DNA from 3 places in the Citricoccus sp. NR2 genome. Region 3 is predicted to be linked to each of the others. Evidence: riboswitches for the same ligand, from Rfam matches in the RefSeq annotation. Region 3 holds a riboswitch; each other region holds the start of a gene.
The links. A riboswitch is a leader RNA that binds a small molecule or an ion and turns the genes downstream of it on or off. The one in region 3 is predicted to bind thiamine pyrophosphate.
Positions count from the first base shown of each region.

Region 1: another riboswitch for thiamine pyrophosphate. It lies ahead of O1A05_RS05960 (thiamine ABC transporter substrate-binding protein); the one in region 3 lies ahead of O1A05_RS02460 (MFS transporter).
Region 2: another riboswitch for thiamine pyrophosphate. It lies ahead of O1A05_RS04315 (3-oxoacyl-ACP reductase); the one in region 3 lies ahead of O1A05_RS02460 (MFS transporter).

Region 1 covers NZ_CP115154.1:1,273,084-1,283,359, forward strand. The annotation lists gene O1A05_RS05930 (LLM class flavin-dependent oxidoreductase) at 1-236, opposite strand, end outside; gene O1A05_RS05935 (ABC transporter ATP-binding protein) at 193-912, shown strand; gene O1A05_RS05940 (sulfurtransferase TusA family protein) at 948-1,175, opposite strand; gene O1A05_RS05945 (YeeE/YedE family protein) at 1,217-2,287, opposite strand; gene O1A05_RS05950 (ABC transporter ATP-binding protein) at 2,349-3,020, opposite strand; gene O1A05_RS05955 (ABC transporter permease) at 3,017-4,636, opposite strand; gene O1A05_RS05960 (thiamine ABC transporter substrate-binding protein) at 4,732-5,832, opposite strand; TPP riboswitch at 5,897-6,007, opposite strand; gene O1A05_RS05965 (hypothetical protein) at 6,128-6,400, shown strand; gene O1A05_RS05970 (cation:proton antiporter) at 6,397-6,675, shown strand; gene O1A05_RS05975 (hydrogenase subunit MbhD domain-containing protein) at 6,672-7,661, shown strand; gene O1A05_RS05980 (NADH-quinone oxidoreductase subunit K) at 7,658-7,996, shown strand; gene O1A05_RS05985 (complex I subunit 5 family protein) at 7,993-9,462, shown strand; gene O1A05_RS05990 (proton-conducting transporter transmembrane domain-containing protein) at 9,459-10,276, shown strand, end outside.
Region 2 covers NZ_CP115154.1:931,342-941,617, reverse strand. The annotation lists gene O1A05_RS04350 (M18 family aminopeptidase) at 1-965, opposite strand, end outside; gene O1A05_RS04345 (response regulator) at 1,129-1,563, shown strand; gene O1A05_RS04340 (glycosyltransferase family 87 protein) at 1,560-3,095, opposite strand; gene O1A05_RS04335 (inositol-3-phosphate synthase) at 3,256-4,341, shown strand; gene thiD (bifunctional hydroxymethylpyrimidine kinase/phosphomethylpyrimidine kinase) at 4,316-5,203, opposite strand; gene thiE (thiamine phosphate synthase) at 5,182-5,916, opposite strand; gene thiM (hydroxyethylthiazole kinase) at 5,913-6,722, opposite strand; gene O1A05_RS04315 (3-oxoacyl-ACP reductase) at 6,722-7,552, opposite strand; TPP riboswitch at 7,604-7,712, opposite strand; gene O1A05_RS04310 (formate--tetrahydrofolate ligase) at 7,799-9,496, opposite strand; gene O1A05_RS04305 (DedA family protein) at 9,539-10,066, opposite strand; gene O1A05_RS04300 (NtaA/DmoA family FMN-dependent monooxygenase) at 10,135-10,276, opposite strand, start outside.
Region 3 covers NZ_CP115154.1:522,380-532,655, forward strand. The annotation lists gene O1A05_RS02440 (universal stress protein) at 1-770, opposite strand, end outside; gene O1A05_RS02445 (anti-sigma factor) at 855-1,634, opposite strand; gene O1A05_RS02450 (sigma-70 family RNA polymerase sigma factor) at 1,631-2,191, opposite strand; gene O1A05_RS02455 (DUF3817 domain-containing protein) at 2,411-2,887, shown strand; gene O1A05_RS02460 (MFS transporter) at 2,830-4,275, opposite strand; TPP riboswitch at 4,266-4,358, opposite strand; gene O1A05_RS02465 (acetate/propionate family kinase) at 4,446-5,600, shown strand; gene O1A05_RS02470 (DUF445 domain-containing protein) at 5,729-7,036, shown strand; partial or broken gene O1A05_RS02475 (IS110 family transposase) at 7,256-8,263, opposite strand; gene O1A05_RS02480 (Ltp family lipoprotein) at 8,711-9,055, shown strand; gene O1A05_RS02485 (IclR family transcriptional regulator) at 9,154-9,918, shown strand; gene O1A05_RS02490 (SDR family NAD(P)-dependent oxidoreductase) at 9,951-10,276, opposite strand, start outside.

The sequences.
Region 1 (10,276 bases), 750 kb from region 3:
AGGTGGTGGAACCCGGGACGAATCGCCGTCATCACCCGCAGATTCTGGGTCACCGCCAGCACCGCCGAGGTCAGCGCCCAGGCTTCCAGACTGGGCGCGTGAATGCCCTTGCGGTCGTTGAGGTACAGCTCGGGGATGAGGGTGGTGTGGTAGCCCAGTCGGTCCGCGGTGAGCGCAGGCGAATCGGTGGGCGTGATCGGCGAGAGCGGATCCGGGAAGACGATCCTGGCACGCACGATCCTCGGCCTGGCACCGAGCACAGGAGGCCGTATCAACCTGGGCGATCGTTCCCTGTCTGACTACTCTCCGCGGCAGTGGAACGCGCTGCGGCGAGCAGGAACCGTGCAGTATGTGTTCCAAGACCCGCTGCGCAGCCTCGACCCGGACCAGACTGTTGGCTGGTCGCTGGCGGAGCCGCTGAAGATCCGCGGTGTGCGTTCCCGTGAGGAGATCCGCCGCCGCGTCGAGGAGTTGGCGATCGACGTCAATCTCGACACCGCGTTGCTGGACCGGTTCCCGTCTGAGCTCTCCGGAGGTCAGCGGCAGCGCGTTTCCGTGGCTCGGGGGTTGGCCACAGAACCGGATCTGCTCATCTTGGATGAGCCGGTCAGCGCCCTGGACGCGGCCAACCGCGTGCAGGTCCTGCAACTGCTGGAGAAGCTGCGCAGCCGCGGCATTTCACTGATCTTCATCTCGCATGATCTCGGCTCCGTGGGCGGCGTGACCGATCGGACCGTGGTGCTCTACCGGGGAGAGATTGTCGAAGACGGGCCCACCAGGCAGGTCATCGGAAACCCGCAGCACCCCTACACTCGATTGCTCGTCGGATCGGCGCCGACCCTGACGTCGCGCGCTTCCTTGAGCACGGAGGAGAAAGACAGGCTCCGCGCCGCACTTGCACCCGCGGGGTGAAAAGCCCGGCGACGCGAAGGCGTCGTCAGTTCTGGTCAAGGCTTCTGCACGGTGATCGACCACTCGGCGGCGCCGCGCTTGACGAATTCCGTCACGGGGTAGCCGTTCTCGGCGGCCCACTCGGGCAGCGAGTCGGTGGCCTGGGTGCAGTCGAAGTTGATGACGAGCTCGTCACCCGCCGGCAGGTGCTCCATGGCCTGCTTGGCTTCCACCAGGGGGAAGGGGCAGACCTGGCCGTCGGTCTCGAGGATGTGCTGTGCCATGAGAGTCTCTCTTTCGGTTGAGGTTCGGTGGTGTTGGTGGGTCAGCGATTCGCGCCCACGGGGGTGGGAGCCGGCGCGGGACGGCTACCGGAACCCTGGTGGCGCATGATGAAGATCTTCGCTGCGGCGCCGGTGCCCAGCACCATGAAGAGCAGAGCGGTCCAGCCCTGGAAGCTGAAGGTCGCGGTGTTGACCATGGCGTTGCCGATGGTGCAGCCACCGGCCCAGGCTGCGCCCCACCCCATGAGGATGCCGCCGATGATCGAGCGCACCGTGGTCTGGGCGTCAGGGACGCGGATCTTGAATTCATTGGACGCTTTGGCAGCGATGAAGGAGCCGACGAGCAGGCCGAGCACCAGCATCACGCCCCAGTCGACGAGCTCAGCGTCGCCGGTGGCCAGGTACTGCATGCTGTTCACGGTGGGTCCGGTGATGCCCAGGCCGGACTCGCGACCGGTGGCCCAGGACAGCGGCCAGGCGAGGGTGGCCAGGGCGCCGATGACGAGCGCGGTGGCGAAGGGGTGCCAGCGCTTCTCGGTGAGCAGGTGGGCCAGCCCCGTCTTCGACGCGGGCAGGGTGACCCGAGGACGCTGACCCTCCCGCTGTAGCTGGCGTGCGGCGGCCACCGCGACCACCGCGACAAGGATGGCGACGAAGATCCAGGGGCTCACGCCCAGCGCCTCCTGGAACGAGCCGTTCTGCGTCTCGATCGATCGGATGCCGTCGGTGGTGCCGGACAGCGGTCCGACGCGGAACACGGTGGCGCCGATCATGTAGAAGATCAGCGCCAGCCAGGATCCCACCAGGCCCTCACCGGCACGGTAATAGGTACCGGTGGCGCATCCGCCTGCGAGCACGATGGCGAATCCGAAGATGAATCCGCCGATGATGGTGCCCAGCCACGGGAAGGTGCTGGCCTCCAGGGAGATGACCCCGAACGCATCGAGCACGAAGACTCCGATGGATTGCACGGCCACCACGATCATGAACGCGGTGAACCATCGGGTGGACTTGAGGGTGAAGAGATCGCGGAAGGCGCCCGTAACGCAGAAGCGACCCCGTTGGAAGACGAAGCCGAGCACGGTGCCCAGGACAAGGCCGGTGAGAATCATCCCTCCATGGTGGTGGAGTGCCCTACGGGAGTGACAACCGGAGCGTCAAAAAGTGTCATCTCTAGGCCGTGATGATCCGACCGGCGTCGATGGTGACGATGCGGTCGGCGACGGTGGCAGCCTCGTCGTGGTCGTGGGTGACGAAGACCGCGGCGATGGAGGTCGACGTCAGGATCTGACGGATGTCCACGGCCAGGCGTTCGCGCAGGTCGCGATCCAAGGCGGAGAGCGGCTCGTCGAGCAGCAGCAGCTTCGGCCGCGGCGCCAAGGACCGTGCCAGGGCAACCCGCTGGCCCTGCCCGCCCGACAGGGTGGTGACCGGGCGATTCTCGAACCCCTCCAAGCTGACCAGCTCCAGCATCTCGGCCACGCGCTCCCGGCGCTGCGGCTTCGGCATCCCGGACGCTTCCAGCCCGTACGAGATATTTCGGCCCACGGTGCGGTGCGGGAACAACTGGCCATCCTGGAACACCATGCCGCAGCCTCGCTGATGCACGGGACGCGGGATTACGCCCGGGCCGTCCACGACGACGTCGTCCATCAACACCCGCCCGGAGGTGATACGCTCCAGGCCGGCCAGCCCGCGCAACAGGGTGGACTTGCCGGAGCCGGAGGGCCCGAGCAGGGCGACGATCTCCCCGGGGGCCACGGCCAGGTCAATGTCCTGTACCGCGGTGAAGCCATCGGGGTAGGTGATGGACACCTGCTGACATTCCACGGCGGGGGCACTCACAGGGCACCGACTTTCTGGGTTGAGGGCGTGGCGAGGCTGGAGCCCAGCGTCTGTTCGGGGGCGCGGTCGCGCAGGGCGCGTGGGCGCAAGCGCTCGCAGATCAGCAGCACGGCGGCGGTGATCACCGCCAGCAGCACGGAGCCGGCCATCGCCATCCCGTAGTTGTCCGCGCCGGGGCGGCCGAGCAATTGGACGATCAGCACCGGCAGGGTTTGGCGCTCGGGGGAGGCCAGGAAGCTGGTGGCGCCGAACTCGCCCAGCGAGATGGCGAAGGCGAAACCGGTGGCCAGGCCGAGACCGCGCAGCAGGAACGGCCCGTCTACGGTAGCGAGCACCCGCAGCGGGGAGGCGCCCAGGGTGGCCGCGGCCTCGCGCAGCCGGGGACTGATCGCACCTAACACGGGCACCAGGGTGCGCACCACCATCGGCAGCGCCACCACCGACTGGGCCAGCGGCACCAGGGCGCCGGAGTAGGCCAGCTGCGGGGCGGCCAGCTGCACGGAGACCACGAAGCCGAAGCCGATGGTCACCGCGGACACCCCGATCGGCAGCATGATCAGCGCATCCATGCCGCGCTGCAGCCGCCGCCCCCACACGGTGCGCACCGGGCGGGTGAGCAGAAACGCCAGCGGCACCGCCATCACCAGGGTGATCAACGTGGCGTCGACGGCGATCCGCACGGAATGCTCCAGTGCCTCGAGCACCGTGGCACCGCCGGCGTACCCGGTCCCGGAGCTGGTGGCCAGCAGCAGGTAATTAGTCACGCTCCACTCGCCAGCAGTACGGAACGAGCGCACCACCAGGGACACCAGGGGCCCGGCGACCAGCAGCACCACGGTGGCCAGGGTGAGGCCCAGGGGCACGACGTCGGCGCGGGTGGGCCGGTGGGTGTGGGACTGTTGCAGCCGCAGCCCGGTGGTGGTGCGCTTCAGTACTACTTGGGTGAGCCCCACCGAGGCGAGCACGAACACGAACTGCAGCACCGAGAACACCGCGGCGGTGCGCAGATCCAGGAACACGTGGGTCTGCCGGTGGATCTCGGTTTCCACGGTGCCCACACCCGGCGCGCCCAGCGAGCGGACGATGCCGTAGGCGGTGGAACAGAACAGGAACACCAACCCCGCGGAGGAGGCGATGGCGGGTCCGAGCGCGGGCAGGGTGACGGTGGTGAACGCGCGCAGCGGGGAGGCGCCCAGGGTGCGCGCGGCATCCACGGTGCGCGGATCCAGCACCTGCCACAGCGCGCCCACCTGGCGCACCACCACCGAGAAGTTGAAGAACACCATCGCGAGAACGACCGCCGCTGTCGTCTGGTCCAGACCCAGGAACTGCAGCGGCCCGCCGGGGCCGAACAGGGCACGGAAGGCCACCCCCACCACCACGGTGGGCAGTACGAACGGGATGGTGGAGATTCCGCGCAGCACCGACTGACCGGGGAACCGGCACCGGTAGAGGATGTAGGCGCCGGGGATGCCCAGCAGCACCGCCCCCGCCGTGCCAGCAACCGCCATGAACAGGGTGTGCCCGATGATCCGCCAGCTGCGCGCACTGCCCAGCACTTCGGCGAACCCGGTGAGGTCGACCCCGTGCTCGCCGAGGAACCCGCGGGTCAGCATGGCTCCGACGGGCCATACGAAGAACACGGCAAGGAACGCCAGCGGGAGTGTTCCCGCCAGCGTCCATGCGAGGGGCCGGCCGATGCGGTGCAGGGTCAGGACTCGTAGAGCTCGGTCCAGGTGGACAGCCAGTCAGCGCGCTGCTCGGCCACCTCGGCGGTGTCCGGCCGGATCGGGTCCTCGGCGAGCTGGGCGTTCTCGGTCCACTCGGTGGGAAGTTCAATACTGTCGTCCACCGGGTACATGTACATCGCCTCCGGCAGCGAGGCCTGGAAGTCCTCGGCGAGCAGGAAGTCGATGAACGCCTGGGCGCCTTCCGGATTCTGCGCGCCCTCGACGACCCCGGCGTATTCGACCTGCGGGGAGCAGGAGTCCTCGATGATGCTGGTGGTGGGCTCATAAGCGGGCGACGACGAGTAGCTCAGCACCAGCGGGGAGGGGCCCTCGCCGCTGGATCCGGAGAACTCCACGTAGTAGGCGTCCGACCAGCCGGAGGCCACGGTCGCACCGCCGTCGAGCAGGTCACTCCAGTAGTTCTCCCATTCGCCGTCGGGGTAGGCGGTGGCGGTGGCCGCAAGGAATGCGAGCCCGGGGGAGGAGGTGTTCGGGTCGATCACGGTGAGCAACTCGGCGTACTCCGGATCACGCAACTGCTCCAGCGAGGTGGGGGCGGCCAGCTCGTTGGTGTTGCGGGCATCGTCCTCGAACCAGGCGTCGTCCACGTTGATGCACACCTGGCCCTGATCGATCGGGGTGAAGTAGCCAGCCGCGTCGCCGTCGGCCAGCAGCTCCTGTGCGGAATCGGGCAGCGCCTCGGAGGAGTATTCAGCCATGACCCCCTCGTCCACTAACGGGGCGGTGGAGTAGTCCTCGATGCCGTACACCCCGTCCACGGTGGGGGAGTCCTTCTGCAGGATCAGCTGGTTCACCAGGGCGCCGGAGTCCCCGGGCGCGGTAGTGACTAGCTCGTAGCCGGTCTGCTCTTCGAACTCGGCGATCTGCTCTTCGGAGATCGCGAACGAGTCGTGGGTCATGATGGTCACGGTGCCGCCGGATCCCCCAGCCTCATCGGAGCCGTTGGAGTCACCAGATCCTCCGGTCAGCGAGCATCCGGCCAGCGCCAGAGTACTGACGACGGCAAGGCCGGAGAGGGTGAGGGTGGTGCGCGTGCGGCGCGAACGGGTTGGGTTGAGCATGGATCCTCCGTCGGTGAAGTGGAGGGGCCGCACGGAGCCCACCGCGTGCGGCAGAATCCGTGCGGGGAGAGAATTCTCGACTTCCTTCGCCGGTGCTAACCGGAAGCAGGTTCGAGGGTCTGCGCTTGCGTCGCGCACTCTCAGCACCAGCGTGGGTGCTCCCCTGTCGAATGTCCATCCAGCATAGCGCCCTCGACGCGTGGTCAGGCATCGGCGATCTCACGTAGGCTGGAAAATCGATGGAACTGCGAAAACCACCAGGTGCCGTGGCCACATGCGTCTTCACAGGAGAGCCATGATTGTCGAGATGACCCTCACCGGGCTCCTCATTCTGCTCACGGTCAACGTGCTGATCAGTCTGGTGCGTGTGGTCCGCGGACCCACCGGGCGCGATCGCCTCACAGGTGTGCTCTTCGCCGGCACGACCGGGGCAGGGATCATGCTGATCGGATCGGTGCTGACAGACCAGCCGGCGCTGCGCGACATCGCTCTGGGCCTGGTAGCCCTAGCCGCCGTGATCGTTGTGGTGCGCCTGGCCGCCGAAACGCAGAGACGGTCCGCTTCATGAGTGTGCTTGCCGATGCGGTGACCGTGCTGGCTGCTCTGGGCGCGGCCGTGTTTTTCACTGCAGGAACCGTGGGTCTGCTCCGCTTCCCCGACCTGAGATCCCGCCTGCACGCGCTCACCAAGGCCGACTCCCTGGGGTTGGGGTTCGCGGCCCTGGCCGTGATGGTCCAAATGGATACGGTGGCGGCGGTGCTGAAGGTCTTGCTTGTCTGGCTGCTCGCGTTGGCAACCGCCGCCACGGCAGCCACTCTGCTCTCACGGGACGACGACGCGTGATTCCGCCCAGTGACGTGAACGCCGTGCACGTGGTGCTGGCCGCCGTCGTGCTCGTCGCGGCCGTGCTCGCCCTCTACGCTCCGCGACGGATGACCGCCGTGGTGCTGTTTCTGGTCTTCGGCGTGCTGCTGAGCGGCTACTGGGCGATGATCGGGGTCCCCGATGTGGCCCTGGCGGAGGCGGTAATCGGCACAGGAGTGACGGGGGCACTCTTCGGCTGGGTGGCCACCCTGCTGCCCGAGACCCCTGGGCGACGCTGGGTAAGCGGGCGGGGTCTGCTCGGCCTGACACTCGGGACAGGCCTGGGAACCGGGCTCGGGGTTGCGCTGGCGCGCATTGTGCCGGTGTCTGAGACAACATCGCCTGCCGCGGAGCCGGGGCTCGGTGCCGAGGTGGAGCGAGCGCTGCCGGCCACCGGGGTGGAGCACGGCATCACCGGGGTGCTGCTGAATCTCCGCTCCTTCGACACCCTGATGGAGATGGTGGTGCTGTTGGTCGCCGTGGTGGTGGCACTGGCCTTCGTCCGCTCGTCCGGGACCGCCTCGAACCCTCAGCCCGTCACCTCGGACAGTGGTGATGCTGGAGTCCTTGAACCTGACGACGACGCACCACTGCTGCGGCTCTTCGTGCGCCTGGTCGCCCCGGTGGCGCTGTTGCTGGCGGCCTGGGTGCTGTTCGCCGGCTCCTCCCAGCCCGGCGGCGCGTTCCAAGCCGGCGCCGCTGGTGCAGCCGTGCTGATCCTGCTGCACGCTTCGCGTTTCCGCGCCATCGCCCCCGGAACCGGACTGACGGCGCTGCTGGTGGTCGGAGTGCTCGGCTTCGTGGCCGTGGGCGTGGGCGGGCTGGTGCTCGGCGAGTCGTGGCTGATGCTGCGCGGTGAGGGGGCCGGTGTGGTCACCGTGGTGCTCGAGACGCTGCTGGCTGTGAGCATCGGCGCTAGCCTCGCCGTGGTATTCCTGGCCTCGGCCCGAGGAAGCCGATCATGAGTGAGCTGACGTTGTGGCTGGGAGCTCTGCTGACGGGGATCGCCTTGATCCGTCTGCTCACCGTGGAGGAGCCGCTGTCTCGGCTGATCGCACTGAACATCACCGGCGGAGGCACTCTGATGATCCTGGTCGGGCTCGCCGTGCGCAGCGAGGCCCCGGACCCGGTACCCCAGGCGCTGGCCCTGACCGGGATCGTGATCACCGTGGCGTTCACTGGAGTGGGTCTCGTGCTGCTGCGAGCAGTGCACGAGGAGGAACTGACCGACCTCGACGATGCCGAGGAGACTGAGGACACTGAGGGCGCTGCGGATACCGGAGAGCAGGAGAGCCGATGACTGATATCCCAGGTGCTTCCGCACTGTTGCCGGCGGTGGTGCTGCTGCCGGTGCTCGGCGCTGTGGTGTGCCTATGCCTGTCACGTCACCGCCAGGTGCTGCCTGGCGTCATCACTGCCGCGCTGAGCGCCCTGATCTCGCTCGCGCTCGCGGTCACCGTGGCCTCGTCGGGTCCGCTGGAGCATCAGATGGCTGGCTGGGCGCCGCCGTTGGGCATCGTCCTGCGCGCCGACGGCATGGCAGTGGCGTTCATCGCGCTCGCCGGCGTCGTCGGCCTGGCTACGCTGCTGGTGGCCAGCACCGACGAGCGGACCACCGGGGACCGCAACGGATTCTGGCCGCTGTCGCTGCTGTGCTGGTCCGGGCTGAACGCGGTGTTCCTCGCCCAGGATCTGTTCAACGCCTACGTCGCCCTAGAGGTGCTTAGCCTCGCCGCCGTCGGGCTGGTGGCCCTCGGCAGCGGGGGCGCGCTGCGTGCTGCGCTGCGCTATCTGGTGGTCGCGGTGATCGGTTCCATGCTGCTGCTGGTGGCGATCGCGGTGATCTACGCCCAGACCGGCACTCTGGACATGACCCTGGCCGGGCAGCGTCTCGATGCGCCGACCGCCCGGCTGGCCCTGGTGTTGGCGGTGGTCGGAATGGGGCTCAAAGCCGCGGTGGTGCCGATGCACGCCTGGCTCCCTCCGGCCCACGCCGGTGCTCCGGCCGCGGTCAGCCCGTTGATGTCGGCGCTGGTGGTCAAGGGTGCTTTCTACCTGCTGTTGCGACTGTGGCTGGAGGTTGTCCCCGCCGATCCCGTCATCGGGCTGGCGCTCGGGATTCTGGGGGCAATCTCGGTGGTGTGGGGCAGCCTGATGGCGCTGACCGAGAAGCATCTCAAGCGCATTGCCGCCTACTCGACCATCTCGCAGATGGGCTACCTCTTCCTCGCCTTCCCGCTGCTGCAGTCCGCGGAGCCCGACGAGCAGGTCAGGGCCATGCTCGCCGCCGTGATCACCATGGCCCTGGCCCACGGCTTAGCCAAAGCCGCGCTGTTTTTGGTGGCCGGCGCCCTGATGCTCGGCACCGGCACCGACCACGTGGACGGGTTCGTCGGAGCTGCACGTACCCAGGGTGTGCTGGTCGCGGGGATGATCATGGCTGCGGTGAGCCTCATCGGGCTGCCCGTTTCCTTGGGCTTCACCGCGAAGTGGGGATACCTGACCACCGCCATGGACCAGGACGTCTGGTGGATCGTGGCGGTGCTGCTGCTCGGCACTCTGCTGGCGGCTGGGTACCTGCTGCGCCCGATCGCCGCACTGCTGCGCTCCGCCGACATCTATGACGAATCGCTGCGCGTGGAACCCAGTTCCCGGCCGGCCCTGCAGCGCTGGGTGCCGTTCTCGCTCGGGGCAGCCGCGATCGCCACCGGCTTCCTCGGCGCGCCGATGGCTCAGCTCGCCGTGGCGGGGGTGGGTGCCGGATGACCACGCTGTTGACGCTCGTCCCGCTGGTGCTATTGATCGTCTCCGCGGTGCCCGCCCTGATCATTTTCATGATGCCGGAGCACGCCTCCCGGGCCCGGATTACCCTCAACGTGAGCGCCGCCGCCGTGAAGCTGGTGCTGATGGCGGCCCTGGTGCCGTTCATCTTGGACGCCGACATCGCCCCGGAGCTCCGTTTCGAGTTCGTGCCCGGGATCGATCTGGTGTTGCGCGTCGACTCGCTCTCGCTATTGTTCACGCTGCTCTCGGCCCTGCTCTGGCTGGTCACCACCATCTACGCGGTCTCCTACCTGCACGGCCAGCCCAACCGGCGCCGGTTCTTCGGGTTCTTCGCCCTCTGCGTGACCGCCACGGTGGGGATCGGCTTTGCCGGGAATCTGCTCACGTTTCTGCTCTTCTACGAGATGCTCACCCTCGTGACCTATCCGCTCGTGGCCCACTACGGCACTCGCGCGGCGCTGAAAGCAGCCCGAGGGTACCTGTTCTACGCACTCAGCGGGGGACTGGTGATGCTCGTCGGGGTGGTGTGGCTGACCGTGCTCATCGGTCCGGTCGAGTTCAGCGTGGGCGGGGCCCAGGCCGTCGCCGAACTGGCTGCCGAGCGACCTGGCACCGCAGCCGCCATCTTCGGTCTGCTGGTCGCCGGGCTCGGTGTGAAGGCCGCCCTGTTTCCCCTGCACGGCTGGCTCCCGCGCGCCATGGTGGCCCCGGCCCCGGTCAGCGCCCTGTTACACGCCGTGGCCGTGGTCAAAGCCGGCGCATTCGGACTCATCCGGGTGATCGATGATCTCTACGG
Region 2 (10,276 bases), 410 kb from region 3:
CAGTCGGCGGAGAGCAACCAGGAGTCTCCGAGTACCCGAGAGCGTTCGGAGACCGTGGTGATGCCCAGCGCTTCCAGGATGCGGCCCAGAATTTCTTCCAGCAGGGGCCCGCCTGCGCCGGTGCGGCTGGCGGATCCGACCTCTTCGTGGTCGAACGCGGCGAGCATCGGGATGACCGGGGCATCGTCGCCGTAGTCCGGCAGTTGGGCGTTGAAGCCGCTCAGGGCGGTGACTCCGGCGTGGACGGAGGCTAGATTGTCGAGCCGGCCGGAGGCGAAGAACTCGTCGCGGGCACCGAAGCGTGCCGGCCGCTGGCTGTCGATCAGCACGATGTCGGCCCCGGTGACCTCCTCGGCGGTGAGGCCCACGTGGCGGGCCAGCACGGTCATCACATCGGATGCCTGTTCACCGGCCGAGAAGATGGGGTGCAGATGACGCTGACGGTCCAGGATCAGGCCATTGTTGACCTCGCGGTCCAGGTGGATCGCCAGCTGCGGGATCCGGGCCATGGGGTCGGTATGCACCAGGTGCGTTTCGCCATCGTCGCTGATCAGACGCCCGGCGAAGCAGAGGTCGCGGTCCAGCCAGGAATTGGCCAGCGGGCCTCCATAGACCTCGACTCCGGCCTGATTCCAGCCGTCCGTGGAAGTGGAGGGGTTGGGCTTGAGTTTGAAGGTGGGCGAATCGGTGTGGGCGCCGAGAATGCGGAAGGCCGGCAGCTGTTGGGTGCCGAGCTCACCGCCGGGCAGAGACCAGGCGACGACCGCGCCGTCGCGGACCACCACGTAGCCTCCGGCTTCGGAGGGGAAGGGCTCGGATTCGTTGAGCCGGCGGTAGCCGGCCGCTTCGAGACGGCGGGCTGTTTCTTCCGCTGCGTGATAGCTGGAGGGGCTGGCGGTGATGAAGTCTGAGAGATCGTCGAGATAGGAATCGGTGGAGTGCTCAGTGGGGCTCGTCACGCTCATGGTTCTACCGTAGCCGGTGGACTCCTCCACACGTAGATACCGGGCGCGGGTCGTCCACACCAACAGCGGTGGCGACCTTCCCGCCCATTGTCGCGTCGGTAGATTCCTGGACCATTCCGAGAACCCACTGGTCTCCGACCCAGAGACTGGGCAGAATGGAGGTATGTACCTGTCGGTGGAAGTGTTGACGGTGGTGATCTCCGCGGTCGCCGTGGTGGTGACCATTGTTGCCTCGACCTTCTCTGGTTTCGCGTGGTTCATCAAGCGCATGGACCAAAAGTTCGAGCAAGCGGACTCCAGATTTAAGCAGGTGGACGCCCGTTTCGATCAGATGGACGCAAAGTTCACGCAACGCATCGACTCCCTCGAGTCGAGAATGGACGCCCGATTCGACCAGATGGACGCGAAGTTCACACACCGCGACGACGCGCTCGACTCCAAGTTCGCGCAACGCGTTGCCTCGCTCGAGTCGAAAATGGACAGTCGGTTCGACAAGCTGGATCAGCGTCTCGACGGACTCCAGGGTGAGCTCACCGAAGTGAAAATCGCCGTCGCCCGCCTCGAGGGACCGCCACGTCGGATCGAGATCGCCCGCTAAATTCGGGTGTCAACGTCGGCCGTCGTCGACCGAATCAGCCAGGGCGCCCGATCGGCTGCCCCATCATAGGGGCCGCCCTGAGGATCATCAATGGACTGAGCCGCCAGATCGCCCGGGTCCCAATGCGTCGCGTTGAGCTTCCGGGTCCCCACCGGCACCGTCGTGGGACGCTCGGACTGGGCAGGGAGACTCCGGCGCACCGGGTCGTCTTCTGGGCGCAGGATCTGCTGCACCACACGCACCATCAGATAAACGGTGGCAGCCACATGAGCCAGCACAGCCATCACGTAGATCGACGAGTCCAACTGATGCACGTTCTCATGTCCCGAGACCTGCGAAGACAGATGCGCCCAGATGGCAAAAAAATGCAGAACTTCGGCCAACTGCCAGATCAGGAAATCCCGCCAATTCGGCAGAGCCAACGCCACGAGCGGCACCAGCCACAACACGAACTGAGGCGAATAGACCTTGTTGCACAGGATGAACGCGGCCACGATCAGCAGTGCCAACTGAGCGAAACGAGGCCGGTGGGGAGCCAACACGCCGAGCAGGAAAATTCCGCCACAGCACAGCACGAAAGACACCACCGACAACGTGCCCAGACTCGCTCCCGTCACCGCCAGCGCGCTACCATCGGGAAGCACCTCGTTGTAGATCTGCCAGATAGAGGACCACCCCGGCGGGCGCTCGGAGGAGAAGGTGTAGAACAGCGACCAGGCCTCGGGGTTGGCGATCATCAGCGGCAGATTCACCACCAGCCACGCGACGACGGCGCCCAGCACCGTCCAGGCCAGCGGGGCGAAGCGTAGACTCCGCACGGCCAAGATCAGCAGCGCCCCCAACAGCAACATCGGGAAAACTTTCATCGCCGCACCCAGACCCAGCATCACACCGGCCCAGCCGGGTTTGCCTCCGCCAAACAACCACATCCCGAGCATCATCAGGGCCACCGCCCACATGTCCCAGTTGATACTGCCGGCCAGGATGATTCCGGGCGCCACCGCTACCATGGCCGCGTCCCAATACCGGCGCCCGGCGGACCGGGCCGTGACTATCACCGTGACCACCCACAAGGCGAACACGAACAAGAAATTCACATCGAAGTAGATCAGCGAGGCGGACGCCCCGAAACTGGGCAGCGTCTGGGCGATCATTGCCGTCATGGAGGCCACGAGCGCGGCCAGCACGGGGTATTCGAAGGTGGAGCCGTCAGCGAAAGGGGCCAAAGCATTCTCCGCCAGGCCGCGCCCGGCGTAGAGGGCAGTCCAGTCGGAATAACAGCCGGCGAAGTACACATCGGGCTGGCCCCAGCCGTTGATCCGGCAGAACGATTTCTGCAACACGGCGACGACGGCGGCCAGGGTGGTCAGCAGAATCAGCACCCGAAAAGGCGTGAAAAAGCGGGCCGCGCTCCGGCCCGGAACCGTGTGCGCACCCACGGGTCCGCCGATGCCACGGCGCAGCGCGGCAAGCAGACTGTCGTCCTGGGTGGGTGACACCGCGGGCAGGCGCCGGGGAGGTGACTCGGGCATGCCGCCAGTCTAGACACCGGCGGTCGATCTCATCCTGAACGTGTCATCACTCACGCGGCGCGCGCTTAACTACACCAGAAGGCGTACAGTAAGAAAGGTTTGTTTCCACGTTTCGTCTACATCAATCAACGGCAACGTCGCCGTCGCCAAAGGAGTACCGGTGTCGAAGAACCCCATTCGCGTTGCGATCGCAGGCCTGGGCAACTGCGCCACGTCCCTCATCCAGGGTGTGGAGTACTACCGCGAGACCTCTAGCGAGGAGAGCGTTCCCGGCCTGATGCACGTACAGTTCGGCGACTACCACGTCTCGGATCTCGAGTTCGTGGCTGCGTTCGACGTCGACGCGAAGAAGGTCGGACTCGACATCGCGGACGCGCTGGGCGCCTCCGAGAACAACACCATCAAGATCGCTGACGTGCCTGCGACCGGCGTGAGTGTGCAGCGCGGCCCGACCCTGGACGGCCTGGGCAAGTACTACCGCGAGACCATCGAGGAGTCCGACGCCGAGCCCGTCGACGTCGCCGAGGTGCTGCGTGAGCGCCAGGTGGACGTGTTGGTCTGCTACCTGCCCGTGGGTTCAGAGCAGGCCGCTAAGCACTACGCACAGGCTGCTATTGATGCGAAGGTCGCCTTCGTCAACGCTCTGCCCGTGTTCATTGCCGGCACCCCGGAGTGGGCGCAGAAGTTCACCGACGCTGGCGTGCCGATCGTAGGCGACGACATCAAGTCCCAGATCGGCGCCACCATTACCCACCGCACCATGGCTGCGCTGTTCGAGTCCCGCGGCGTGACCGTGGACCGCACCTACCAGCTCAACGTAGGCGGCAACATGGACTTCAAGAACATGCTCGAGCGCGAGCGCCTGGAGTCCAAGAAGATCTCCAAGACCCAGGCTGTCACCTCGAATGTGCGCGCCGAACTGGCCGACGACGACGTCCACATCGGCCCGTCCGACTACGTGGCCTGGCTGGACGACCGCAAGTGGGCGTTCGTGCGCCTGGAGGGCCGGAACTTCGGCGACGCCCCCGTCTCGCTGGAATACAAGCTCGAGGTGTGGGACTCCCCGAATTCGGCCGGCGTGATTATCGACGCCGTGCGCGCCGCGAAGATCGCCGCCGACCGTGGCGTCGGCGGTCCGATCCTCTCGGCGTCGTCCTACTTCATGAAGTCCCCGCCCGTGCAGCACCACGACCAGGAAGCGCACGAGCTGGTGGAAGCCTTCATTCGCGGGGAGATCGAGCGCTGATCGCGTGCAGGTGGTTCACCGGGCCGTGACCGGTCTCCGGAGCCACCGGCAGTTGCCAGTCCGCGGCGGCCACCAGCGCCTCGTGCAGGTAGTCGCGTCCGGCGCGCACCGCGTCCACCCATTCCGGCACCTCGAGTCGGCCCCCGGTATGGCAGGCGCGCCCGGCGTGGGCGGCGATCGCTGACGACAGGGTGCAGCCGGTGCCGTGCGTGTTGCGGGTGGTAACTCGCGGGCTACTCAGTTCGGTGACGCCGTCGCGGTGCACCACCACGTCGGTGACCTCCGATGAGCCGGCGTCGTCGTGAAGAGCCGCGGCAAGGTGCCCGCCCTTCATCACCACCACCGGCACACCCAGCTCGTGCAGCGCCCGACCCTGTTCCACCATCTGTGCCCGGTTCACGGCGGGCTCGGTGCCCAGCAACCGGGCGGCTTCGGGTAGATTCGGCGTCAGCACATCCGCCAGCGGCAGCAGTAATTCGCGCAGGGTATGGGCGGCATCGTCCGACGTCAGCGCATCACCAGACGTCGCCACCAGCACCGGGTCAACCACCAGGGTGCCCAGATCCTGACGCCGACGGGCTATCAGTTCGGCCAACGCGGCAACCACCTCCGGGCTGCCCAGCATGCCGATCTTCGTGGCATCGATCGGCACATCATCCACCACCGAGGTGAGTTGAGCGACGACGTCGGCCGGGGCCACCGGGATGACCTGCTGCACGCCCTGGGTGTTCTGCGCGGTGAGCGCGGTGAGCACCGAGGCACCGTACACGCGCAGGGCCGTGAAGGTTTTCAGATCGGCTTGAATGCCCGCACCCCCGGAGGAATCCGAGCCGGCAATGGTCAAGGCTGTGGGCGGGCGCATGCCACCTCCTCGCGCAGTCGAGCAGCGGCAACACGCGGGCTCGGCGCGGAAGCAATCGCGGACACCACGCAGATCCCGTCGACTCCGGTGGCCGCGACCGAGCGGGCGCGCTCTCGGTCAATGCCGCCAATGGCGACCGCGGGCAGTGCGGGCGCCTCGGGGTGCTGGGAACAGGCTGCGTCGCGAACCCGGAGCCGATCTCGCAGGCCATCGATCCCTAAAGGCTCGGCGGCGTCGGGCTTAGTGGCGGTGACCCAGACGGGGCCAATGCCAATCACATCCGGGCGGGCATCGCCCTCGGCCCGGGCAGCAGAGTCCACCTCAGCTGCCGAAGAAGTGGACAGCCCAATCAGCACTTTCTCGCCGAGGACGCCACGGGCTCGGGCGACGGAATCGTCGGACTGGCCCACGTGCAGGTGGCAGCCGGTGACGCGGGCCACCTCCAGCCGGTCGTTGACGAAGAGGGGGACCTGTTCGAAACGGGCCACCCCCACCTCCTCCACGATGCGGACCCGGCAGGCGCGCACCAGCTGGATCAGGGCGTCGTCGTCGAGGGTTTTGTCGCGTACCTGGATGACGGTCGCACCCCCAGCCACCGCCGCGGCCGCCACCTCGGGCACTCGGGCCGGGCCGCCGGAGTACCCGGTGTCGGTGACGTGGTAGAGCGACCAGTCGATGGCGGCGGCGCGCTCGGCCCGCTCGCGGGGGCTCATGCGCGCTCCTCCACCGTGACCAGCTCGCCGACCCGTTCCGGAGTGAGCTCGTGGAGGGCATCCATCCAGGCCACGCTGAAGCTACCGGGGCGCACAGTGGTCTCGGCCGCCAGGGTGCCCGCCGCGGAGAGCAGGGCGTGGGCGGCGAGCACGGCGTCGTGATCGGAGTGAACCTCCACTCCGAAACGCACGGCCCCCAGGGCCGCCGCCGTCACCGCGCCCAAGGAACATCCGGTGCCGATCACCTGCTGCATCACCGGGTGCCCGCCGGTCACCTGGCTCACCCGCCCCGGCGAGACGATGGCGTCACTCGGTCCGGACACCGCTACCACGGCCCCGGTGCGCTCGGCCAGGGCCCGGGCGGAGTCCAGCACGGTATCGACGGCGTCGGTGGCATCCACCCCGCGGCCCCCGGAACCGGCCCCGGCCAGCGCCAGGATCTCCGAGGCGTTGCCGCGGATCGCGCTCGGCCGCCCCTCCACCAGCTCGTGAGCCAGCCGGGTGCGCACGCTGAGTCCACCCACCGCCACCGGGTCCAACACCCAGGGAGTCTCGGTCTCGCCGGCGGCAGCCACCGCGGCACGCATCGCGTCGGCTGTCGCATCGGAGATGGTGCCGAGGTTGACCAGCACCCCGTCGGCCACCCGCGCGAATTCGGGGGCCTCTACCGGGTGCGCCACCATCGCCGGGGCCGCACCCACGGCCAGCAACACGTTGGCGGTGATCTGTTGGACCACCGTATTGGTCAGGCACTGGACCAACGGCGCCCGTTCGCGGAGCAGATCCAGTTCGGGAAACGTCGTCATCAGTTCATCACCAGCCCGCCGTCAACCACCAGGTTCTGCCCGGTGACCGCCCGGGATCCCTCACTGGCGAAGAACAGCACCGCGTCGGCGAACTGGGCGGGGGTGGTGACCTCGCGCAGCGGCGTGGCGGCGGCAATCGCGTCGAACACCTCGTCCGGAGTGGCCGACGACGCATCCGTGCTGCGCAGCAGTCCGCCGGAAACCATGTTCACCCGCACCCCGCGCGGACCCAACTCGGCGGCAAACGTCCTGGTCAGCGCCAACAATCCCGCCTTCGCCGCAGTGTAGTCGTGGTATGGCACCACCGGATTCTGCACCAGATTCGTACCCACATTGATCACCCGCGCCTCCCCGGCCTCCTCAAAGTCCGGCAGCGCCGCTTGGATCAGGTGCAGTGCACCCTCCACCGCGCCCTCGTACTGGCGGGCAAAATCCGCGCCGGTGATCTGCTCGACGCTGGGCCGCGCGTCCCCGTTGAAGGAGAAGTTCACCAGGGCATTGTTGACGACGACGTTCACCGGCACCCCGAACCGCTCACGCCCGGCACTCACCAGGGCCTGCACCTCGTCACGGTGGCGCACATCAGCCCGGACGGCCACGGTTCGATCCGGGTGCCGCGCCACTAGTTCCTCGGCGGCGTCTCGGCTGGAAAGGTACCCGATCACCACCCGCGCTCCGGCTTCGAGAAACGCCTCAGTGAGGTGGCGGCCCAGGCCGCGAGCGCCTCCGGTGACGACGACGATGCGGTCACTCAGGTCAGGGGCGGCAGAAACCGGTCGGGACGCAGTGCCCGGGGTGGTGGGAGGAGAGGCGACGGTAGCTGAGGTCACGGTGGGCCTTTCTGACGGTGGCCAAGAGAGACCACCGGGATGCGCAAACCGACACCTCGCTGTGGACGTCCCTTCGCCAGTACGAACTGGATCAGGTTCAACGGGTGTTATCTCAGCCGCCCGGATCCCACAAGGATCGGCGGCACCCCGCGTCACTTCCCACCACTGTAGGCCACCAGGCCCAGTGCGCGGAAGGGCGCCGGCCAGGTTACTGCTGCGGCGCAAACACCGAGCCGCAGCTGCGGGTCAGCTCAGCCCCGAGATCTGACCGTCGACGACGCTCATCCCGTCGGCGGCGGGACGGCGCGGCAGCCCGGGCATGGTAAGGATCTGCCCGGTCAGCGCCACCAGGAATCCCGCACCCGGTCGCCGTCGCAGTTCCCGGATGCTCACGGTGAAGCCCTCGGGCGCCCCCATCCGTGCAGGGTCATCGGAGAACGAGTAAGGGGTTTTCGCCATGCACACCGGCACCCGGTCCTCACCCGCAGCTTCCAGGTCAGCCAGCTGCCGCGCCGCGAGCGCAGAGTATTCCACGCCGGCCCCACCGTAGATCTCGGTGACGATCCGCTCGATCCTCTCCCGCGCCCCGGTCTCGGGCGTGAACAGCCCCTCGGCGGTGCGCCCCTGCTCCAGGGCGGCGCGCACGTGCCCGGCGAGCTCCTCGGCCCCCGCCCCGCCGTGTGCCCACACCTCGGTTACCGCACAGGCCACCCCCTGGTCCCGACACCAGTCCTGCAGCCAAGCCAGTTCGGCGTCGTCGTCCTGGGTGAAGCGGTTGATGGCCACCACCACCGGCGCCCCGAAGCGTTGCATGTTTTCCACGTGGCGGCCGAGATTGACGACTCCGGCCTCCAGTGCGGCCAGGTGTTCCTCAAGGCCGGCCGTGCCCGGATCGTTCAGCGTGGCCAATCCCATGCCCCCGTTGAATTTCAGCGCGCGCACGGTGGCCACCACCACGACGGCGTTGGGCATTGCGCCCGCGGTCGGCCCGGTGATCTGCATAAACTTCTCCGCGCCCAGATCCGCCCCGAACCCCGCTTCGGTGACGACGACGTCGGCGAGCCGGCGGGCGGTGTTCAGCGCGATGATGCTATTCGCTCCATGCGCAATATTGGCAAACGGTCCGCCGTGCACCACCGCCGGGGTGGCCTCCAGGGTCTGCACCAGGTTCGGCAGCACCGCGTCTTTCAGCACCACCGCCATAGCCCCCTGGGCGCCCTGCTCTCCCAGGTCGGCCACGGTGCGCTCCTCGCCGTCGTGGGTCCGCCCGATGATGATCCGACCCAGTCGCTCCGTGAGGTCCTCCAGGTCGGCGGCGAGGCAAAACGCCGCCATCGTTTCGGTGGCTACCGTGATTTCGAAACCGGTCTCGCGCGGCACTCCCGAGGCCCGACCGCCCAGCCCGTTCACCACCTGGCGCAGGGAGCGGTCGTTCACGTCCAGGGCGCGGCGCAGGGTGATGGTGCGCGGATCCAGGTCGAGCTCGTTGCCGTGGTGGAGGTGATTGTCGATCAGCGCGCACAGCAGGTTGTGGGCGGAGGTGATGGCGTGAAAGTCCCCGGTGAAGTGCAGGTTGATCGCGTCCATCGGGGCCACCTGCGCGCGCCCGCCACCGGTGGCCCCGCCCTTCATCCCGAACACCGGGCCCATCGAGGGTTCGCGCAGCGCCACCATGGCGTTGCTGCCGGTGCGGCGCAGCCCGTCAGCCAGGCCGATCGTCACGGTGGTCTTGCCCTCGCCCGCCGGGGTGGGACTGATAGCGGTCAACAGCACCACGGAGGCCTCCGGCTTATCCGCCGCATCCAGCTCCCCCAGGCGCGCGACGTCGATCTTCGCGGCATGCCGACCATAGGGGATCAGGGCGTCCTGCGGAATTCCCGCCCGCTCGGCGATCTCCGCCATGGATCGCAGGGTCACGGATGCCGCCATCTCTGCGTCACTCATGACGCCAGTCTAACGGTCAGGCACCTGCGGATGTGTCCGATCTCACGTGGGTGACTCGACGGCGTCGGACACCTCCGCACCGGCACGTTCCAGCGACCCCACCGGACGGCGCAACCGGCGCACGGTCACCAGCAGCACCAGGGCCACCAGCACCGCCACCCCGAACACCACGGTGCCCACCGGCCAGCGCGCATAGGCCCGGGAGACCGCCTCGAACCCCACGAATCCGATGGTGGAGTAGATGGTCGCCCACGCCGCGCCGCCGACCACCAGTGCGGGTAGGTATCGCCAGGCCGACATCCGAGTGGCGCCCGCGCTGAGGTTTGCCAGGGTCTGGAACCCGATCGTCAGGAAACTCACCGCCACCACCGGGGCGCCCCAGCGATTAATCCGGGCTTCGGCCGTGAGGTACGACGGCGAAGCGAGCAACTTCTCGGCGCGCTCAAACCGCGCGGCACCGCGGCGCACCAGCCGGCCCACCACGTAGGTCGCCCCGGCCCGGGCGAAAACAATGCAGAACAGCGCCAGCCATACCCAGACCAGCGGCATGTTCCAATTCAAGGGGTTCACCTCTCCAGGGTATCCGGCGACAGGCCTATGTGCCGAAATGAGCCGAGCCTGCCCTCACTCGGCCCGCCTCACTCCCGACTCCACCGCTCACGCAACGTGGTCTCCCGGTATTCGCGCCGGAACCGACCCCGGCGCTGCAGTTCCGGCACCAGCTGCTCCACCACGTCCTCCAGCGACCCCGGCAGGGTGGGCGGCATCAGGTTGAACCCA
Region 3 (10,276 bases):
CGCATCTGCGGCACCTGCGCCCCGTAGATCGGCGAGACCGGACCCCAGGCGGTGGCGGAGAACCGGTGTGCGGCCACCAGCGTGAGGGTGTGACCCAGCTGCGCGGCGTACTCCGCGGCCACCAGGGCCAGGGTGATCGGTTCGGCCTGCAAGTCAATCCCGACGGCCACGCTGCCGGAGAAGTCCATCATCTTCTCGACGTCGTCGCCGGCATCCGCGGAGGCGTGGGCGCCGCGGGCCAGTCCGTCTCCGCGCTCGGCCGCGGCTGCATCGAGTGCGGCTTTCAGATCTTCGCTGAGCAGGTCTGCCGCCGAACTGGGCTCTGCGTCGTCGTGGGGTCCAGTGTGTCCCGGGATCACCAGGGTGGGGCACTGCCCGTGGGCGGCCACCGAGGAGGACACGCTTCCCATGAACCGGCCCGAAATCCGGCCGCGACCGCGCTGACCCACCACGGTGAGATCGGCGGTGGCGGAGGCTTCGATCAGAGCCTTGGCAGCATCGCCCTCCACCACGGTGGTGGTGACCCGGCGTTCTTCGTCCTCGCTGAGCCCGGCCGAGGCGACCGTCTCATCGAGGGCGGCCCGGGCCAGGGTACGGGCGTCTCCGGCCCGGGAGGCAGAGGCGGCCGCGGGGGTGTACCCATAGCCGGGCTCCGTATAGGCGGCGACCGCTTGCAGGGCGGCGTTGCGGCCCCGGGCCAGGGTCAGGGCATGGTCGAAGGCGTGCAGACTGTTCTCGGATCCGTCAATTCCCACCACAATGTGTCCCATGTCACCAGTCTACTCACCGGGGCGGTTTCGGCCAGGGGTGGTCAGGGCTCGCCGGGGCTGGGCTGATCAGGGTGTTGTTGGGGCTTAGCTGGACTGCGTCTCGACGGCGAGGATCGGATCGGTGGTGGGCTGCTCCGAACCGCCTGCGGGCTCCACCGTCAGCGCCACGACCGCACCGGCCGGCACGCCGTCCAGCGGCATGAGCACGCGCCCGTCGTGAATCTCCACCAGACCGTGCGAGGCCGGGGCGTCGTCGCCGTCGATGGTCCACAACTGATAAGCGCGGGCCTCTCCGGGGCTGGGCACGGCCTGCCCGGTGAGCACCCCGGCGCCGTCCGAGCCGAGCGCAATCTCGAGGGTGCCCTGCTCGGGGAGCTCGGCGGTGAAGTGCTGGGCGTCCGGGTCCTGGAGCACCTGCTCGAGGGCGGTGTACTGATCCTGTTCGGTGATGGAATCCTGATTGAGCGCGGTGATCCCCCACCAGCCGCCGATGGCCAGGCAGACCGCGGCCGCGGCGGCCAGCGCCCAGCCCCAGCGGCGGGACTGAGGTGCGGACTGATCTGCGGGCTCGACGTGGGACTGTTCTGCGGAGGATATCGCGCCGAGGACCGACTCGCGCAGGGATGCGGGCGGCTCCACGGCCAAGGATCCGGCGAGCCGATCGGTGACCCGCTGAAGCTCGTCCGCCTCGGCCCGCAACTCCGAGTCCCGGGCAAGCACCCGTTCCACCAGGGCGCGCTCCTCGGGGTCGACGGCGTCCACCGCCCAGGCGCCCAGCAATGCGGCAGCACGCTCGCGCTCGTCGCGCTCGTCGTACTGGTCATGCTGGTCGTGCTGGTCGTGCTGGTCATCGCGGCCGATCATCGTTTCACCCCCAAACAGGTTGCCAAGCGTTTCAGTGCGGTGCGGATGCGGGACTTCACGGTGCCCTCCGGCGTGCCGGATTCCTGAGCCACCTCGCGGTAGCTGTGCCCCTGGTAGTAGGCCAGCTGCACGGCCTCGCGTTCGGGCGCGCTCAGCCCCTCGAGACAGCGGCGCACCGCGGCGGCGTCGTCGCCCATCACCACCATCTCCTCCACCTCCGCGACCACCGGCACCGCACTGCGGACCCCCTCGGCGTGATCCCTACGCCGCTGCGCCTGCACGGAACGCACGACGTCGACGGAACGCCGGTGGCTCATCGTCGACGCCCAGCCCAGCACGGAGCCGCGCGCCGGATCGAACCGGTCGGCGGTACGCCACACCGCGAGCAGCACCTCCTGCGCAGTTTCCTCCGCCAGGCTGCGATCGCGCAGCACCCGCAGCGCCACACCGAACACCACCGGGGCCAGATGATCGTAGAGCGCCCGGAACGCGTCCTGGTTGCCGTCGGCGCACTGCGCCAACAGCTCCCGGAGTCGCTCGTTCACGGGGTCGCTCATCCTCTCACCCTAGTGCAGTGCACCACCGGTACTGTCATCAGGGGTTCGGAGCCGAAGCAAAACCGGATGAGTCCGGATGAGTCGGGGCCAGTACAGCCGGGTTCTGGCTCTGCGCGAACAGGGGCGGGATCGATGCGAGCGCGCAAACCCCGGAACCGTAGACTTGCCGGGACGTCACAGCACCGCCGCTATACCGTCGCCGCACCGATGAGGAGTCCCGTGTTTCGCACGCCGCACACCCTGTTCCGCACCCTAGCCATCGCCGAGGCGGGCTCCTGGACCTTGCTGATCGCGGGGCTGATTCTGCGCGCGAGCCTGGGATGGGACCTCGCGGTCACCCTCGGCGGCGGCATTCACGGTTTCGTGTTCCTCTCCTATGCGACCACCGCGGTACTGGTTTCCAAAAACCTGCGCTGGAGCCCGAAGGTATCCGTGCTGGCGATCGGCAGCGCCGTCGTCCCCTACGCCACAGTGCCCATGGAACGGTGGCTGACCCGACGCGGACTGCTCGACGGCGCGTGGCGGCGCACCGCCACCGAGGATCCGCGCGACCGCACGTGGCATGACCGATTGATGCGAGTCGTGCTCACCCACCCGGTGCTCAGCGGTGTGGTGGCCCTGGCCGCGGTGGTGGTGGTCTACGTGGTGTTGCTGATGCTGGGCTCACCCCTGGACGCCATCCGCGGCGAAGGCTGAGCAGCCGGTCCAGCCAGTCCAGCACTGCGATAGGCGACGGCATCGAGATCATCGTCCAGCTCGCCCGGTCCCAGCCGCGGCCCGAGTGCGGCACCGATCATCAGCAACACCCCGCCCAGACTCAACAGCGCCATCACCGATCCGTGGCGGCCCAGCAGCGGCTCCAGCCACGGCAGGTAAAACGGGTACAGCGCCGGCAGCACCAACGAGAGACTGTAGCCGGCACCGTACCCGGTGGAGCGCACCGCAGTGGGGAACCGCTCGGACAGATACGCAGCCACCGGCCCATACGCCGACACGGTGACTACCTGCAGCACGGCCGCCCCGGCCGCCGCCATTTCCCACGATGCAGCGTGCACGGTGAGCCACCACAGTCCCGGCCCGACCACGGCTGCCACCGCGCCCCAGCACAGGAACAGGGTGCGCCGACCCACCCCGGTGGAGAGGTGCCCGGCCACCGCCATCACGATCGCCTGCGCCACCGAGGCCAGCCCCATCACCACGGGCACCGCCGTCGGGTTCAGCCCCGAATCGGTAGACAATCGCTCCGTGAGCAACAGCACCGTGGTGTCGGTGAGCAGCCAGAGCCCGGTCATCATCACGAACACCTGCCAAAAAGCACCCGCCCACCGGCCCATTAGCAGCGCCCGCATCCCGGTTCTCCCGGTGTTCGGCGCCGTGCCCTGGTTCCCCGTCTCCGTAGCGCGCACCTGATGAGCGTGGCGGTGGAACACCGGGGCATCCACCACATGACGGCGGTAGTAAATCAGCATCCCGATGGACAGTCCGGCACCGATGCCGAACAGCAGCCGCCACCCCCACGCTGCGTACTGGTCCGGGCCGAGCACCGCGAGCAGCCCCGCCACCGAAAACGCAATCGTGGCCTGCGCCCAGGGCGCCATCGACAGAATCAGGCCGCTCATTAGTCCGCGACGCCGCCCCGACGACCACTCCATGGCCAGCGGAATCGCGGCAGAATATTCACCCGCCACAAAAATGCCGCCGATAAACCGCAGCGCCAGAATCAGCGCCACCGTGCCCGGGCCGAGTAGCTCGTGGGTGGGCATCACCGCGATGGCGAGCGCGCAGGCTGCGGTACCGGCGATGGCGATCCGGGTGGTGCGGGTGCGGCCGAGCCGGTCGGAAATCCGACCGAAAATGATCCCGCCGAGGGGCCGGCCCAGCAGCATGGCCACCATAATCAGCGCGCCGGTGGAGGCTGCGGCCCCGGGGCCGGCGAGCACCAGCATGGCCGGGGCCAGCGCCGTCACGGGGAGAAAGACGTGGATATTGTCGATCCCATTACCCACCACCCCCGCGCGCAGGGCCGGGTGCGATAGCCCCGGGTCAGAAACCGGGGCAGAAACGGGGTCAGAAACGGAAGTCATGCGGACATCCCTTCGCTAGTTCGAGCTAGATCAGGTTCCACGGGTGTGATCTCAGCGCCCTTCGCGCACCCCGTGTCCGCGGCCCAGTGTAGCGCAGCGCTTCCCGCCCTACACTGGTGCCAGACACCCACCCGGCCCGGCCGGTCCGCCCGACCCCCTCAAGGAGCGCCATGCTGATTCTCGTCATCAATTCCGGTTCGTCGTCGTTGAAATACCAGCTGCGTGAGCTCACCGACGACGGCGTCGATACGGCAGAACCGGTGGTGGGGAAGGGACTCATCGAACGCATCGGCCAGCCCGGATCCGCTATCACCGACCACGCCCAGGCCCTCGAGCACGTCGCCGCCGAACTGGAGGACGTGCTGGACGGACGCAGCATCGACGCCGCGGGCCACCGGGTGGTGCACGGCGGCGAACGCTTCTCGGCCCCGGCCCTGGTGACGCCCGAAGTGATTCGCGCTATCGACCGGCTGGCCCCGTTGGCCCCACTGCACAACCCTCCGGCGGCGCAGGGGCTGCGCGCCCTGAGCGCCCAGTGGCCGGACCTGCCGCAGGTGGTGGTGTTCGATACCTCGTTCCACCAGACCATGCCGAGGCAGGCCTGGCAGTACGCCGTGCCCACCACGTGGTACACCGACTACGGGATCCGCCGCTACGGGTTCCACGGCACCAGCCACGACCTGGTGACCGGGCTGACCGCCGAGCACCTGAACATTCCCCGCGAGGAGTTCCGCGGGATCATCCTGCACCTGGGCAACGGTGCCTCGGCGACGGCGATCCGCGACGGGCGCTCCGTGGACACCTCCATGGGATACACGCCGCTGGCCGGGCTGGTGATGGGCACCCGATCGGGTGACCTGGACCCCTCGATCGTCGCGCACCTGTGCAGCGCGCACGGCTACACGGTGGAGGAGATCGATCGGGTGCTGAACCAGGAATCCGGGCTGCTGGGCATGACCGGGCACACGGATATGCGGCAGGTGCTGGAGGCAGCGGAGTCCGGCGACCGGGAGGCCGAGGCCGGGTTGCAGGTGGCGTCTTATCGGCTGGCGAAGTACATCGGTGGTTACCATGTGGCGGTCGACGGCGCGCAGGCGATCGTGTTTACCGCCGGCATTGGGGAGAACGCCGCACCGTTCCGCGCCCGGGTGCTGGATCGTCTCGGCGCCCTGGGCGTGGAGTACAGTGCGGAGGCGAATACGCAGCGCTCGGATGCGGTGCGTACCATTTCCACGCCAGAGTCCCGGATCCCCGTCGTCGTCGCGCCCACCGATGAGGAGCAAGCCATTGCCGCCGCCACCGTGGAGCTCGCTCTGCGCCGGTAAAAGTGAGGTAAAAGTGAGGTAAAAGTGCCCTGCATCACAACATAGGGCGGAATGTCTGCATCACCGAGCCTCCGCCCGGACCCGGGGCGTACCCGCGCCCACACCCGCCCGGCCACTATCCTGGACGCATGACCCTCACCCCCGCGTCGCCCGCCACGGGTTCTCCCGCGCCTGCCCTTGCCTCCGGCGCCGCCGTCACCGATGAGCAGCGCGCCGCCGCCCTGAAGCGGATGAAACTCGTCGCCACCTCGGTCCTCGTCGTCCTCGCCGTGATTTTCGTGATCGCCTTCATCTACGAGGACCGTTACCCGTGGCTGGGGTACGTGCGCGCGGGCGCGGAGGGCGGCATGGTGGGCGCCCTGGCCGACTGGTTCGCCGTCACCGCTCTGTTCCGCCACCCGATGGGCCTGCCCATCCCGCACACCGCCATCATTCCGCGGAAGAAAGACCAGCTCGGCGAGTCTTTAGGATCGTTCTTCCAGCAGAATTTCCTGGAATCCGAGGTGATGGATGAGCGCCTCTCCAGCCTGCGCCTCGCCGAGAAGGTGGGCGGCTGGTTGTCTACCGAGGAGAACTCGACGCGGGTGGGCGCCGAGGCCGCACAGGCCGCCTCCGGGGTGCTGCGTGCGACCGACGACGACGTCGTCCAGGATGTGATCTCCACCCTGGTCCGCGATCACGTGGTGGCCCCCGAATGGTCGCCCACCCTGTCTGCATTGCTGCAAAATGTGATCGACGCCGGCCACCACCGCCCCGCTTTCGAGCTGGCCCTGGACCGCGCCACCGACTGGGTGCGGGCCAATCAGGATCTGTTCATTTCCGCGGTGCGTTCCCGGTCCCCGCAGTGGATTCCCGACGTCGTGGACCGCAAACTCGGCGAGCGTATCCACACCGAGGCACTGAATTACCTGCGCGCGGTGAAGCGTGATGAGCACCATGAGCTACGCCGCTCCGTAGACACCTGGTTGCACGGTTTCGCCGCGGATCTGACCGACGACGCCGACCTGCGCGCCAAGGTGGAGGAGCTGAAGGTCTCTCTCTTTAACGATCCGCGCCTGGCCGAGCTGGCCTCGCAGGCCTGGGCGACGGCGAAGGCTGGACTGTTGGAGCAGTTGGCCAGCCCAACCTCGGACCTGCACCACGCCCTGGTCAGCGCGATCCGCGATCTGGGCGTGCGCCTGCAGACCGACGCCCAACTGGCCGAGCGCGTCGACACCATGGTGCAACAGGCAGCACACTGGGCGGCCAACAACTACGGCCCCGTGCTGGTCGACATCATCGGCGAGACCATCCACCGCTGGGACGGCAAACAGGCCGCTCGCACCATCGAGCTCTTCGCCGGTCGCGACCTGCAGTTCATCCGCATCAATGGCTCCATCGTCGGCGCCCTGGCCGGGGTGACCATCTACACGCTGGCCCACCTGCTCCTGGGGTAGCCCCGCTTATCGTGATGCTCCTATATGGTGTCAAAGCGTTTGTAGGAGGTACTTTCGGTACTGCTTTGTGAAGTGATCATCTCGGCTTTGGCCGCGTTCGATCCGGGAGATCTTCCCCGGCGAAGTATCGAAGTGATCAGCGACCTGTGTCAGGGTCAAATGTTGCTGATGCCGCAGTGGGCGAAGGTCGTCTGAGGGCGGGACTTGATCAGGGTCAAGAATCAATGTGTAGACCTCGTTAGCCACATATCTCTTCAGACATCGCATGATCTCCCTGGTTCCCTTTCCCTCAGCGGTGCGGCGTTCAACATAGCGACGAGTACGTTCATCGTTGCCCATCCTGACCATCACGATCCGGTGCAACGCCCAATTCGCTTGCCGATCCCCGCCTCGGTTGAGGCGGTGACGCTGTGTCTTACCGGAAGAAGCCGAGATCGGACTCACACCACACAATGCTGCGAAAGCAGCCTTGGACTTGACCCGTTCCGGATTAGCCCCGGCAGTGACAAGTAACTGGGCCGCGGTGATCGTACCGATCGCTCGAGCCTGAGTGAGCTCCGGAGCCACCCGAACCGTCAGCACCTCCAGCTCCTCGACCGCCTGATCAATTTCCTCACCGAGGTATTCATAGCGCCGCGCCAATCGACGCAACACCCGCTTCAGCGTCTGATCTGATTGCGGACGACTAGCGGCCAGTACCTCGATGAGTTCCTCATCAGACAAGTACCGGTAAGCCTCTCGTACCCGGGCTGGTGCGGTGGTGAGGAAGTCCTTGATCTGGACCATGGCCACGTTGCGGGCCTTAATGGCACTGCTGCGGGCTCGGAGTGTGACCCTGATCTGCTCGACCTCGCCATCCAGCAGCTTCGGGATCGGCAGGTCGTCGTTAGCTGCGACGCTCCGGGCCGCCGCATAAGCATCGATGGGGTCGGACTTGCCGTTGCGGCGGGCTGCCCGGCTGGGGCGGATGACTTCTCGCACCACGATCCGCTCGGCCCGCAGATAGGCGGTGAGCCCGGCCCCATACGAGGCAGTTCCCTCCACACCGATACGTTGGACCGTCCCGAACTCACCCACGAAAGCCAAGAGCTGCTGGTAACCGAGAACCGTGGTGGGGAACTCGGTGTCACCGAGTCGGCGTCCCAACCCGTCGATCACGGCTACGTGGTGTGTCTCGGCATGGGTATCAACCCCGGCGTATACATCCAGTGCGGAACTTGCCATGATGGAACTGCCTTTCTCGTTGTGTTCAACCTTGGGAAGGCTCCGGCCGGACGGGCAGACAAGACATTGACGAGGCCGGGACCACCAGGCTCCTATGAGGTCATGTCCGTCCGGCTGGATCACCTCCATGTAAGGCCCCTGTATCCGGTGGGCAGATCACGAGCGGGAAACAGCGGTTCAGTCCTAGTGCTGGGCCACACCGGAGGCCTTATGATCCCATCCTCCTCGCCAGACACCGCGATGTCAGTCCCACTCTCAGAGTCCTTTCGAGGCGGCGGGGCCGGTGGACACATCACGATCAAGACACATGCTGGTCAGTCCGAGTGGGAGTCACACCGACGAACCCGCGCCCTTACCATCTTCAATGTCCGTCCTCGCGGCTAGGTTGTGAGTGATCGCCGAAGCGATCACTCACTCTCCACCTCTCGCTTCCCGAGACTCGCACGAAGGATGGCATCATGTCAGGCCGAGGCTGAAGCAGCCGCAGAGGCGGAAGCCAACGCCGGTACCGTGAGCCAGCAAAATGCCCTGCGTTCCGCCGAGAGCTACCTGGACTTTATGCCTTTTTCCCGCAGCGGGCTGATCGATCAGCTGGAGTTCGAGAATTTCTCCACCGCGGATGCCACGTGGGCCGTCGACCAAGTCACCGTGGACTGGAACGAGCAGGCCGCGAAAGCTGCCGAAAATTACCTGGATGTCACGGGATTCTCGCGCCAGGGGCTGATCGACCAGCTCGTTTTCGAGGGGTACACCCAGGAGCAGGCAGTCTATGGGGTCAACCAAACTGGGCTCTGAGGCTTTATCCGCTGAACTCCGGTACGATAGGAACACCTTCCTGGAACAAGGTTCCAGGAAGGTGTTTTCCCGGTAGCCACCAACCCTAGGAGCACACCGTGAACCTTGCCCTCTCCCGATCGATGGCTGTGATCGAGCGCCTTGCTGGCGAAGCCGATGGGGTGCCGCTCATGGTGTTGGCCACCGAGCTGGACCTGCCGAAATCCGCGGCCCACCGTATTTTGGCAGACCTGATCGGCCTGGGCTACGTACATCAGGATCACGTGACGGAACGCTACCGGCTGTCCATGAAACTGGTCTCGATCACCCAGCGCCACCTCTCTCAGGTGCCACTGGTCGATCTGGCACAGCCCGTCCTCACTCGGTTGGCTGAGCAGGCCGGCGAGCTGGCCAGGATGAGCGTCCTGGACGAGGATGAGCTCATCTGGATCACCAAGGCACAGGGCTCCAAACACGCCCTACGCTACGATCCGGATTCCGGCCAAACGGTCGATCTCCTCAGCACGGCCAGCGGCCTGGCGCTACTCTCCACGCTCAACGACGACGACGCCCGTTCTCGTCTGCGCGCCCAGCCCAAGGCGCCGACCGGCGCGCGCGGCCCCGGCGCTCCGCAGTCGGAAGACGAGTTCATCGAGCGTCTTGCCCAGGTTCGCTCAGACGGCTTCGCCTATATCTCCAATTCCTACGAGCTCGGTATCGCAGCCCTTGCGGCGCCGATAGTAGATGCCCGCGGCAGCGCCCTCGGCGTCGTCAACTTGGTGGGGCCATCCTTACGCTTCGACCGCGAGACCGCCCTCACCCACGTGGCCGATGTGCAACGCGCCGCCCAAGAAATTTCGGCCGCCCTCAACACCACCTTGTGATGGAGAGGGCGGCAGCTCCGGCTCGCGAAAATTTACGAGCCTGAGTACCGGCCGCCGGATAGATCCAGCACCTGACCGGTGGTGTAACTGCATTCCTCGGAGAGCAACCACGCAGCGAGTGCGGCAAACTCGGCGGGTTGACCGATCCGCCCAGCCGGCACCCGCGAGAGAAGCTCGGCGTTCCGTTCGGCAGAGAGATGCTGCAACAGTGGCGTCTGGAACATTGAGGGAGCCACCGCGTTAATACACACCCCCTGTGCCGCCGATTCCTTCGCGGCGGCTTTCACCAGGGCGATCACGCCGGCCTTCGAAGTGGAATACGCGGTCATGGAGGCATTCCCCTCGCGCCCCGAAATCG